3 regions of the Pristimantibacillus sp. Z349TD_6 genome follow, and region 3 is predicted to be linked to each of the others. Evidence: riboswitches for the same ligand, from Rfam matches in the RefSeq annotation. Region 3 holds a riboswitch; each other region holds the start of a gene.

Region 1 (3,278 bases), 1.6 Mb from region 3:
TCCAAATCCTTAAGCAGTATGGTTGTCAAAATGCTGGATTGAATGTCATCGCCAATCGCGACAACTCCGCAATCAAAGTTTCTTACACCCAAGGAGCGCAGCGCTTCTTCATCCGTACAATCAGCTGATACAGCATAGGTTAGAATACCGCTCATGTCCTGAACGGCTTCCTCATCCTTATCTATTCCAAGCACCTCATGGCCAAGCTGGACGAGTTCGCGCCCTAAGCTCGAACCAAATCTTCCTAAGCCGATGATGACAAATTGTTTCTTTTTAATTCCCACTTGCAAAGTCTCCTATCCAATCGTAATTTTGCCTTCTGGATGCCGATAAAGCTCTTTCTCTGTACGAGGCCCAAGCGCGTATGCGAGCGTCAGGGGTCCAAGTCTTCCGGCAAACATGGTTAATGCAATGACTATTTTCCCAACAAGACTCAGCTCTGGCGTAACACCAACGGATAATCCTACTGTTCCAAATGCTGATGTCGCTTCAAACAACAGCTTTATAAAAGCTTGATCCTCCGTCATCGACAAGATCATCGTTACAATAATGACAAGCGATAAAGAGATCAAAGTAATCGTGAGTGCTTTAAAAATTCTGTCTTTGCCTAATCTGTAACGGAAAAGAACGATGTCCTCTCGTCCTCTAATCATTGCAAATACAGCGCCGACCAGCGTTGCAAAGGTTGTTGTTTTGATGCCGCCGCCCGTCGAGCCGGGCGAGGCGCCAATAAACATTAATATAATGGTGAAAAACATCGTCGCTTGCCGGATAGCCGTATAATCAAGCGTATTGGCTCCTGCCGTCCGCGGTGTTACCGACTGGAAGAACGAGGACAAAATTTTCCCGCCCCAGTCCAGAGAGCCCAGTGTCTTCGAATTCGAGAATTCAAAAATAAATATGACGAGTGTCCCTACTGCAATAAGTGTTCCTGTCATAGATAGCACAACCTTGCTGTGCAGCGACAGCTTGCGGTTTTTGCGGAACTCCATCAGGTCCGACATAACGACAAAGCCAAGTCCGCCCGAAATGATCAGCATCATAGCTGCAATATTGACGACTGGATCAGAAACGTATAAGGTCAAGCTGCGATAGTTCCCAAAAATATCAAAACCAGCATTGTTAAACAATGAAACCGCATGAAAGGCTCCAAAATAAATCGCTTTGCCCAGCGGCATATCAAATGCAAACCTCGAAGCAAACAACGCAGCGCCAATAAGCTCTATTGTCAATGAATACACAATAACGCGTCTAATCAAACGCACGATGCCTTCCATGCTCGACTGGTTCATGGATTCCTGCAGCAAAAGCCGCTCACGCAGCGAAATCCTCTTGCGAAGTACGAGCGCTACCAGCGTTGCCATCGTCATAAATCCGAGTCCGCCAAGCTGGAACAGGCACATTAATATGATTTGACCCCATATAGAGAAATAAGTTCCGGTATCAACGACAACTAACCCTGTTACACAGGTTGCCGAAGTTGCAGTAAACAGCGCATCTATAAAAGGCAATCTCTCACCGCTTACCGATGCAAAAGGCATGGATAATAATAAGGCACCCAGCAATATAATAAGAGCGAATCCACTTACCAAAATTCGCGGGGGTGACCACTTCAAAACGTTCCAATTAACCTTCATTCATTTCCCTTCTTTTTGATTATGTCATATCGTCATTTATTGTTTTTAAGCATAAAAAAAAGCACTGGAAACTCAAGTGCTCGTGCGATGAGTCCTGTTCCAATACGCCTTCGAGGTTAGCTGACGGATTCGGGCCTGGACAGGCAGCCCTATTCAGCGGAAGAAGACGATGCTTCACCGCTAAAATTCACCCCATGCTATCTAATGTTGAACTGCTTTGCTTTCAGCAGGTTCATCCATTTAGACAACTTTATGGTTCCCCCGATTTCCTTAGGAAATTCGGCTATGCTATGCAATTAGTATGACGATAACGATTATAATCCCTAAGCACTCCTGATATAAAGGTGACGTTTATGACAAACAGGACGATATTAGCTCAAATTAGGGCAATGGGACGAACCAGCACATAGCTAGCTTGCTGGACATCGTTATTTCGCATTTTTTTGAAAACAAACGGTCATTTTCATTGGATAATTTAGGGATTCATATGTTAAGGTAATAAAATGAGCTATTTATTATGAAGACAGTTGAGGTGAAACTATGATTGATTCTATTAAACCCAATGAATGGAAACGATTTATATGGGCAGCAGTTGCTTGCTTTATTATTTATGGAGCCGTACAAATCGTTCCAATGATTACAGCTATCTCATCTGGCGAAATGAATACCAAGGTCATTACGAAATCAGCGGCGGAGGATAAGGCGTCTGCATTTGTTGAAAAAGAAACAGGCTTGAAGGTGAAATCAGCTAAAGCCGTACATCAAACCGATAAAATTATGAATGGCTACTTATCTAAATATGAGCTAGTCAAAGCATATACGGATAAATATGACCCTAGGTTTCCTACAGATACGTTTCAAGTTGATCTTAAGTTCATAGGCGGCGGCAGCGGATATGTTTATCTACATATGCATAGCGGGAAAGTCGTAGCTTGGAACTTGAAGCTTGAGGGAGAACAGCTATCAGATGCAGATAAAGCAAAAGAAGCTATTGCCTTCCTAACCGCAGGAAATTTCAGCGGTACTGAATTCATAGGCGGTCAAATATTGCCTAATGGCGATTGGCAGCCTACGCCTCCTGCAGGTTATTCCATTAAAAATGCTCATCTTAACGTATTGGTTAACGCTCTTGTCGTGAATGACCGTACGATCATTACTAAATATAAACCGATATTCGAGGCACCATCCGATTACATAAACTATGTAGAGAAACAAGATAAAATAGCTGGATACCTTACATCTATCGGTTATTTGTTCATGAGCTTCGTTTTATTCGTCTTAGCTATTATTTACTCCGTTTTGTATCGAAAACATACATCCTTTAAATACGGAATCGTATTAACGATCATTTATTTAATTACTTATACGATCATGAATTTAAACGTTCTGGATGGTATCCGGGCTACGCTCGGCGAGACGGATATGGCAGGCGCTACCGTTTCGATCACTGCCATCGTAAGTGTTCTGCTGGCGATTCCAATGGCAGGTTCCATTTATGTATCCATCGTTGCCGGAGACGGCCTCTGGAAGGCGCAGGGCCGCGCTTTATGGCCGCGCTTTGGTCAGAGAGGGTATGGCGATTATGTTTGGCGCAGCGTGGGCTTGTCCTATTTATTCGCGATCATCTTATTCGCAATTCAA
Region 2 (3,278 bases), 2.5 Mb from region 3:
GTGCCCAAATGTTTGATGGATTCAAGCGAAGCTACAGGACCAATTGCAATTTGCTGCATGGCTCCCTCTAGCGTTTTAATTGTAAATGTTGGATCAAGCGTTTGCGGCACCTGTAGAGCGACAAGCACAAGCGTGATAATAAAGGAAATCGGAAGAAAAATTCTTGTGTGTGCTTTTACAAAATCCTCGAAAAAGTTGCCGATCGTCGTTCCTTTACTCGTAATCCCACGAACAAACGCGATGGCAACCGAGAAGCCTGTCGCCGCTGACGTGAACATCATCATCATGATGACCGCCATTTGAGAGAAATAAGATAAGGCGCTTTCCCCGCTATAATGCTGAAGATTCGTATTGGTAATAAAGCTGATGACTGTATTGAAAGTCAGTGTAGGCTCCATGGCTGCCATGCCATTTGGATTAAACGGCAGCGCATTTTGGAACCGCAATATCAAATAGCTGAAAGCAACTAAAATTAAATTGGTTGCAACAAAGCTGAGTGCGTATATCTTCCAGCTCATGCCCTCTCTTTTTTTGAGACCAATAAGCTTAAATATAAATCGCTCCGTCCCTCCGAATACTTTGTCTAACCGATTGTGTTCATTGGAGAACACATGATAGACGTAAGTACCAAGCGGCTTAACTAACAATACAAGAACGGCAATGACGATAAGCAATTGTAAAATATCCATCTTGTAAATCCCCCTCTATTAAAACTTCTCCGGATGAATTAACGCATAAATCAGATAAACGAAAACAAATACAGCCGCTATCGCTATGACAGTCATTGGCCTTCGCCTCCTGTTTTCTCAATAACACTGGAGCACCAAGTTAAAAATCCGTAAAATAAACCGAAGCTAGCCAACAACGCCCCGAACATATAAAAATCCTGCATGTAAACCCCTCCTGCATTATTTGTTGCTTAATAGAAAACCGACTTCACCGGTATGAGAGAATACGATATGATCCGCTCCTAGCCCCTTGTAAATAGCCCTTGGATTCCACTGCTGTGTGATGACGTAAATGGACTTTGAGGTCCAAGCTCTGCAGCACTGTACAAAGCGGCAGCTAAGCGCCAAGCTGCTCTCAAATATAAATACCTCGCTAATGTTCATCGAAGGAACATTCCAGCTTTGACGATCATTCGTATTGATGTACAAAACATTGCTGATGCCCTGCTTGCGAAGCTGTTTTTGTTCCTGTTTGCTATTGGTCAAAACAATAAATTTTAATTGATGAAACTGCAAAGTTCGTATGAATGATTGGCCAGCCTCGTTTAGACCAGCAACAATAATATGCTCTTCCTGCAACCGAATTCTCCTCCATATGGTAAAAAAGGCAACAAAAAAGAAGCCTTGGGATAAGAGGAACTTTTCCCGCGGCTTCTTTGCCCGCAGCAGAATAAGCCGCGGGAAGCACGATGGCTGTTGCCTCTCTCGAGTACACTTACGAGGTTAGCTGTCGGATTCGGGCCTTGAGAGTTGCCCTACGCTTGATTATTTTCAAGCGATTCACCCCATGAAGCGAAATCGTGATCACTCACGAATCGTTCGTTGGTTCCCCCGTTCCTGCTGCTGCAGGACTCAGCGTTTTCTTACATTTTGTAGCAAATAAAGCTTTTTTGGGCACAAAAAACCACAGAGGTCTATGACACTCTGCGGTCGAAGTTAATCGATCACAAGCTTCATCATTCCTCTCTCGGTCCACGCTTACGAGGTTAGCTGTCGGATTCGGGCGGTGAGAGTCGCCCTACTTTGACCGGTATCCATGGCACCTGTCAAAGATTCACCCCTGCTCTGCGTTTGTTCGACTCTCACATCGAACAGGCGCATCGCGTCATTATTGGTTCCCCCGCTTCCGCTTTCACGGAAACTCAGCGATCAGTAAATCGAAACTTATTTATAAATCCTGTATCGAATATTACTCCTCGCTATAAATACTGTAAAGGCAGTCTGCTACCTAATTTAGCCAGTTTCAGCCTTGCAGAGCGATTCGCAACGCTTACATTCATTTCGATCTCTCGATATCTCACTATTTCTCAGTTTTACTCTTGTTTTCAAAAATAGTGTTCATTCCCTTTCTAACGATTTTATGCGTGAATAATCAGATTTCTCTATAATCGAGAATGGAAGAGAATAAACGAGTATTTCGAAGAATAAATATCTTTTTACTGCCATAACGAATGGATTTCTTTTAAAATGGCATATGGCTGCCTTTTCACGATATACCACAGTTTTACAATATTGCATTTCGGGTTTACCATAGACGGCAAGCCAATATGGCTGAGTATTATCGGTGAATTATTCAAATCGAGGAGAGATCTCATTGATGTCTACACCAGTTGAAGTACCCTTGCCAAGTTTGGAAAATCATCCTGCTGCCTTGTTTGAAATTAAACGAATTCAAATGTTTGTGCTGCCGGCTTCCATGCTTGAATCGAATGGTTACCGTGTTTGTCTAAGGATCTCCACTCATAATGGTCACGGCTGGAGTGAGCTGTTTATTAAAAAATCCGAGAAGCCTCGCGACTGGATCAGATGGAGCAGTATGCTGCTAAGGTTCATCGGCACACTTCCTCTTGCGTCTCCTTTTGTTTTTCAAACAGATCCAATGATGAAGGACGAGCGTATATATCATTTGTTTGCAGCCGCTACTTTGCATATAGAATCCAATCCTTACTCTTTTCCAAACTGTGAATATGACCGTGAAGAGCATACTTTATTTAAACAAGCTATCTCCTATGTATCGTTATTTTAGGCACTTCTGATTTACAGATGCGCTAATGAAGGGTATAATTAAGAGTAAACTATTTACGCTGAATTTTTCGAATGAAAAAGCGGGGGAACCATCGCGATCGATCGAAATCGATTCGCAAGGGGTGAATCCAGGGATTTGTAACCCTGGTAGGGCTTTCTCTCTAGCCCGAATCCGACAGCTAACCTCGTAAGCGAATAAAGGAGAGATGTATATGTTGACAAATTGTGCACGAAATCTGCATCTTTTTACGGAACAGACCCCTTATTTATCTGTCACACGAATCGAGCTATTCGTCATTCCTGCTCTTGCCGTCGATTCTGCAGGCCATCGCGTATGTCTTCGTTTAACAAGCAATCAAGGCTTCGGCTGGAGTGAACTATTTGCCAGCGACACAGAAGAGCTCATTGACTTAGAACGATGGAGCGACCTGCTTCAGTCTTTTATCGGCAGCATTCCTCTACCACCTCTTAACCAGTATCACTATGACAAAACGGATCAGGATGGGCGCGTTCTCGACTTATTCG
Region 3 (3,278 bases):
TCGATTGTCCAAGGCCCTTACTCTTCAATAATTTCTGGTAGGTAGGGCTCGTGTAATGGCTCCCTTGATCGGAATGGATAAAGACCTTCTTATGAAGTTTTACGCGCTTCTGCTTCATTAACGATTCAATGGTATTTGTGACTAAAGGCAGTTGGAGGGATACGGAGAGATTTCGGGCTAGAAGCTCCCCTGTAGAGGCGTCCAAAATGGTCGACAAATAAGCCGTCTGTGATTTTCCATACGGAAGATAGGTGATATCCGTGAGTAAAACAAGGCCTGGGATTCCCTTCTTAAAGTCCCTCTGCAGCTTATTTGGGAGCGTGCGGTGTTCGAGTGTAGCTTTGGTCATAAGTCGATACGGGTTAGGTTTTCGATGAGGACAAACGAGGTCAAATTTTTTCATTAGCCTTTGAATTCGCTTTAGATTGTAACAGGTGTCATATTCGCTCTGGAGCGTCATCTTAATGGATCGGGAGCCTTTTTTATAACCTCTTCGATGAAAGGCTTTCTTGATAAGTGCACCTGCTTGCTCATCCGCTAACGTACGCTTCTGACGCTTGTCAGCAGAGTGAAGGTAGTTATAAAAGCCAGAGCGTGACACGTCAAGCAGTTGACAAAGGTAACGTGTCATTCGCCCCAAACCTTGTTGAACAGCTTCCTGAATAAGGTTAAAACAATCACTCGGATTTAGGATCTTTCCGTTTGCTGTTAGCCTCCTTTCGTTCCTGTCTAACTTTTTTACGTATGCCAGTTGAGCCTCCAAAAGTCTAATCTTTGCATCCTGCCTGGCAATAATCTCTTCAGGAGATAAATCTCGTTTTGATGGACGTAGAACCGCTTCTTTTCTCGAGTCCGCAAGTCCCGTAATCCCATCTTTTTCGTAGGCTTTCTTCCAACGATCTGCACATTGTTCGATCCGCTTCAACCCGAGGATCTCCACTTGAAATCCACTGGTTTCAAAAATCTCCCTCGGAGTTCGTCCCGATACATATTGGTCAATGAACACACGTTTGAATTCATCAGCATACGTAATTGATTTTTCGCTGACTCGTAAGACATACGGGTTGTTAGCTAACTGTTCTTGTTCATATTGATTAAAGTGTTTTTTACTCATATGACCGCCCCCACTATTCACTCTAGTATACAAAAAAAGGTACCCATACACTAAACCCTTTTTTCAAAGTGTCCAGTGTATGGGTACCAGTTTAAATACGGATACTCTTTTTTTGTGTTTAAACCGTTATATTTTGAAATTGTGATTGGAAATTCATCTATTATAATTACAAAAAAATCAGCACCTTTAACAAAAATCATGTAGTGAACAGCTAAATAAATAATAATAATGAAGAAAAATGAAAGTATTCTAATAATCCAATTGCAGGATTATGGTAAAAACAATCGAATTTAACGATACTATAAGGTTTATTGACATGCCGAGTTCTGTATATCGGAAACGGGGGAACCACCCAGGGTGAATTGCTTAATGTATTTTTTTAAGCATAGGGATCTTCAACCGAACCCATAAGCTAACCTCGTAGGCACCGAAGGGAGAAGTTGTTTTGAAGAAGGGTTTTATTTTATTGCTATCCTGCTTGCTGCTGCTTACTGGAGGAGGAAGCGTGCTTGCAGATAAGTCGGACAAGTCAGTGCTTACGGATTCCATAAGCGAGGTTGTTGGAACTCCTTATAAATGGGGAGGCACAACGAGCAAAGGGTTTGACTGCTCGGGTTTTATACTACATATCTTTAATCAATTTGCTGTAAAGCTGCCTAGAACATCGCAATCGCAATCAGACACAGGCACAGAGGTCAATAAAGACGAACTGCGTGAGGGTGATCTTGTGTTCTTCAACACAAGCGGCAAAGGCGTTTCTCATGCGGGTATTTACATTGGGGATGGGAAATTTGCTCATTCTTCTACAAGCAAAGGGGTTACGATTACAAATCTTAACGATTCTTATTACGCAAAACGTTATGTAACAGCAAGGCGTGTCGTTTCGGAAGATACATTTGCTGCGATGATGGAGTCTAAATAACGTTTAATGATTTTACAAACCACCTTACGAGGTGGTTTTTTTTATGCAACCATTTATTAAGTATTTGTTAAAGGGTTGTACGCCAATTATTCGCAAGCTTACAATGTAAATAACATGAGTAATGGAATGAGGCTATAGGATTGAAAAGAGGAACAATCGCATCTTTAGTAGAGGTACTAGCTGTATCCACTAAACTAGGGCTTACCTCATTTGGGGGTCCGATAGCCCATCTAGGTTATTTTCACAATGAGTATATTCGTCGCCGTAAATGGATGGATGAACGAAGTTATGCAGACCTCGTTGCTTTATGTCAGTTTCTACCCGGACCTGCCAGCAGTCAAGTTGGGATTGGTATAGGGATAGTTAGGGCTGGGTTATTGGGCGGACTAGTGGCTTGGTTAGGGTTCACACTGCCATCGATCATTGCATTAGTGGCCTTTGCTTTTCTGCTGCAAGGATTTGATCTTGGAAACACAGGCTGGATTCATGGATTGAAAATTGTAGCGGTGGCCATCGTTGCTCATGCTATTCTAGGGATGGGGCAGAAACTAACACCGGATCGGAATAGAGCTACGATAGCAGTCATCGCTGCTGCGATAACGTTATATTGGCAAGCGGCCTATAGTCAGGTGATCATTATTGCTGCAGCTGGACTGATCGGGGTATGGTTATATCGTATGAAAACAGTCGAGGGAACTCCTGATTTGAACATTCGGATTAGCCGTTCCCTTGCGGTCTCCTGCCTCGTTATATTTCTCACGCTTCTAATTATGTTGCCATTTCTAAGGCAATGGGGAAATATGGAATGGATTGCGATGTTCGATAGCTATTATCGTGCAGGCTCATTGGTGTTTGGAGGCGGACATGTTGTTCTGCCGCTTCTTGAGAACGAAGTTGTCTTTACCGGGTGGGTTAATGAATCGGATTTTTTAGCAGGTTATAGCGCTGCGCAGGCTGTGCCTGGACCACTTTTTACATTCGCTAGTTATCTTGGTACTCTCTCTGGTGGATTAACTGGAGCCATTGTTGCAACTACTGCAATTTTTTTGCCGGGATTTCTTCTCGTTGCTGGAACATTGCCGTTTTGGAATGTGTTGCGAAATAACTCAAAAATCCAAGGTGCATTAATTGGCATTAACGCCGCTGTAGTTGGCATATTGCTTGCTGCACTGTATGATCCGCTTTGGACTAGCGCGATCGTAGAGTCCGGTGATTTTATGCTGGCTGCCATATTGTTTATTA

Evidence for each region. Region 3 has a riboswitch for cyclic di-AMP ahead of AC0VYE_RS19170 (C40 family peptidase). Riboswitches for the same ligand answer to the same signal wherever they lie in the genome.
Region 1: another riboswitch for cyclic di-AMP. It lies ahead of AC0VYE_RS26005 (TrkH family potassium uptake protein); the one in region 3 lies ahead of AC0VYE_RS19170 (C40 family peptidase).
Region 2: another riboswitch for cyclic di-AMP. It lies ahead of AC0VYE_RS08135 (NAD-binding protein); the one in region 3 lies ahead of AC0VYE_RS19170 (C40 family peptidase).

Annotation. Positions count from the first base shown of each region.
Region 1 is NZ_CM149662.1:5,978,650-5,981,927, forward strand. Features, by position in the region: gene AC0VYE_RS26000 (potassium channel family protein) at 1-278, opposite strand, end outside; gene AC0VYE_RS26005 (TrkH family potassium uptake protein) at 297-1,637, opposite strand; cyclic di-AMP (ydaO/yuaA leader) riboswitch at 1,728-1,932, opposite strand; gene AC0VYE_RS26010 (CPBP family intramembrane glutamic endopeptidase) at 2,178-3,278, shown strand, end outside.
Region 2 is NZ_CM149662.1:1,885,860-1,889,137, reverse strand. Features, by position in the region: gene kdpA (potassium-transporting ATPase subunit KdpA) at 1-689, opposite strand, end outside; gene kdpF (K(+)-transporting ATPase subunit F) at 708-785, opposite strand; gene AC0VYE_RS08135 (NAD-binding protein) at 909-1,307, opposite strand; cyclic di-AMP (ydaO/yuaA leader) riboswitch at 1,426-1,596, opposite strand; cyclic di-AMP (ydaO/yuaA leader) riboswitch at 1,688-1,886, opposite strand; gene AC0VYE_RS08130 (hypothetical protein) at 2,326-2,754, shown strand; cyclic di-AMP (ydaO/yuaA leader) riboswitch at 2,801-2,962, shown strand; gene AC0VYE_RS08125 (hypothetical protein) at 2,966-3,278, shown strand, end outside.
Region 3 is NZ_CM149662.1:4,381,235-4,384,512, reverse strand. Features, by position in the region: gene AC0VYE_RS19175 (IS3 family transposase) at 1-1,114, opposite strand, end outside; cyclic di-AMP (ydaO/yuaA leader) riboswitch at 1,422-1,556, shown strand; gene AC0VYE_RS19170 (C40 family peptidase) at 1,560-2,036, shown strand; gene AC0VYE_RS19165 (chromate transporter) at 2,177-3,278, shown strand, end outside.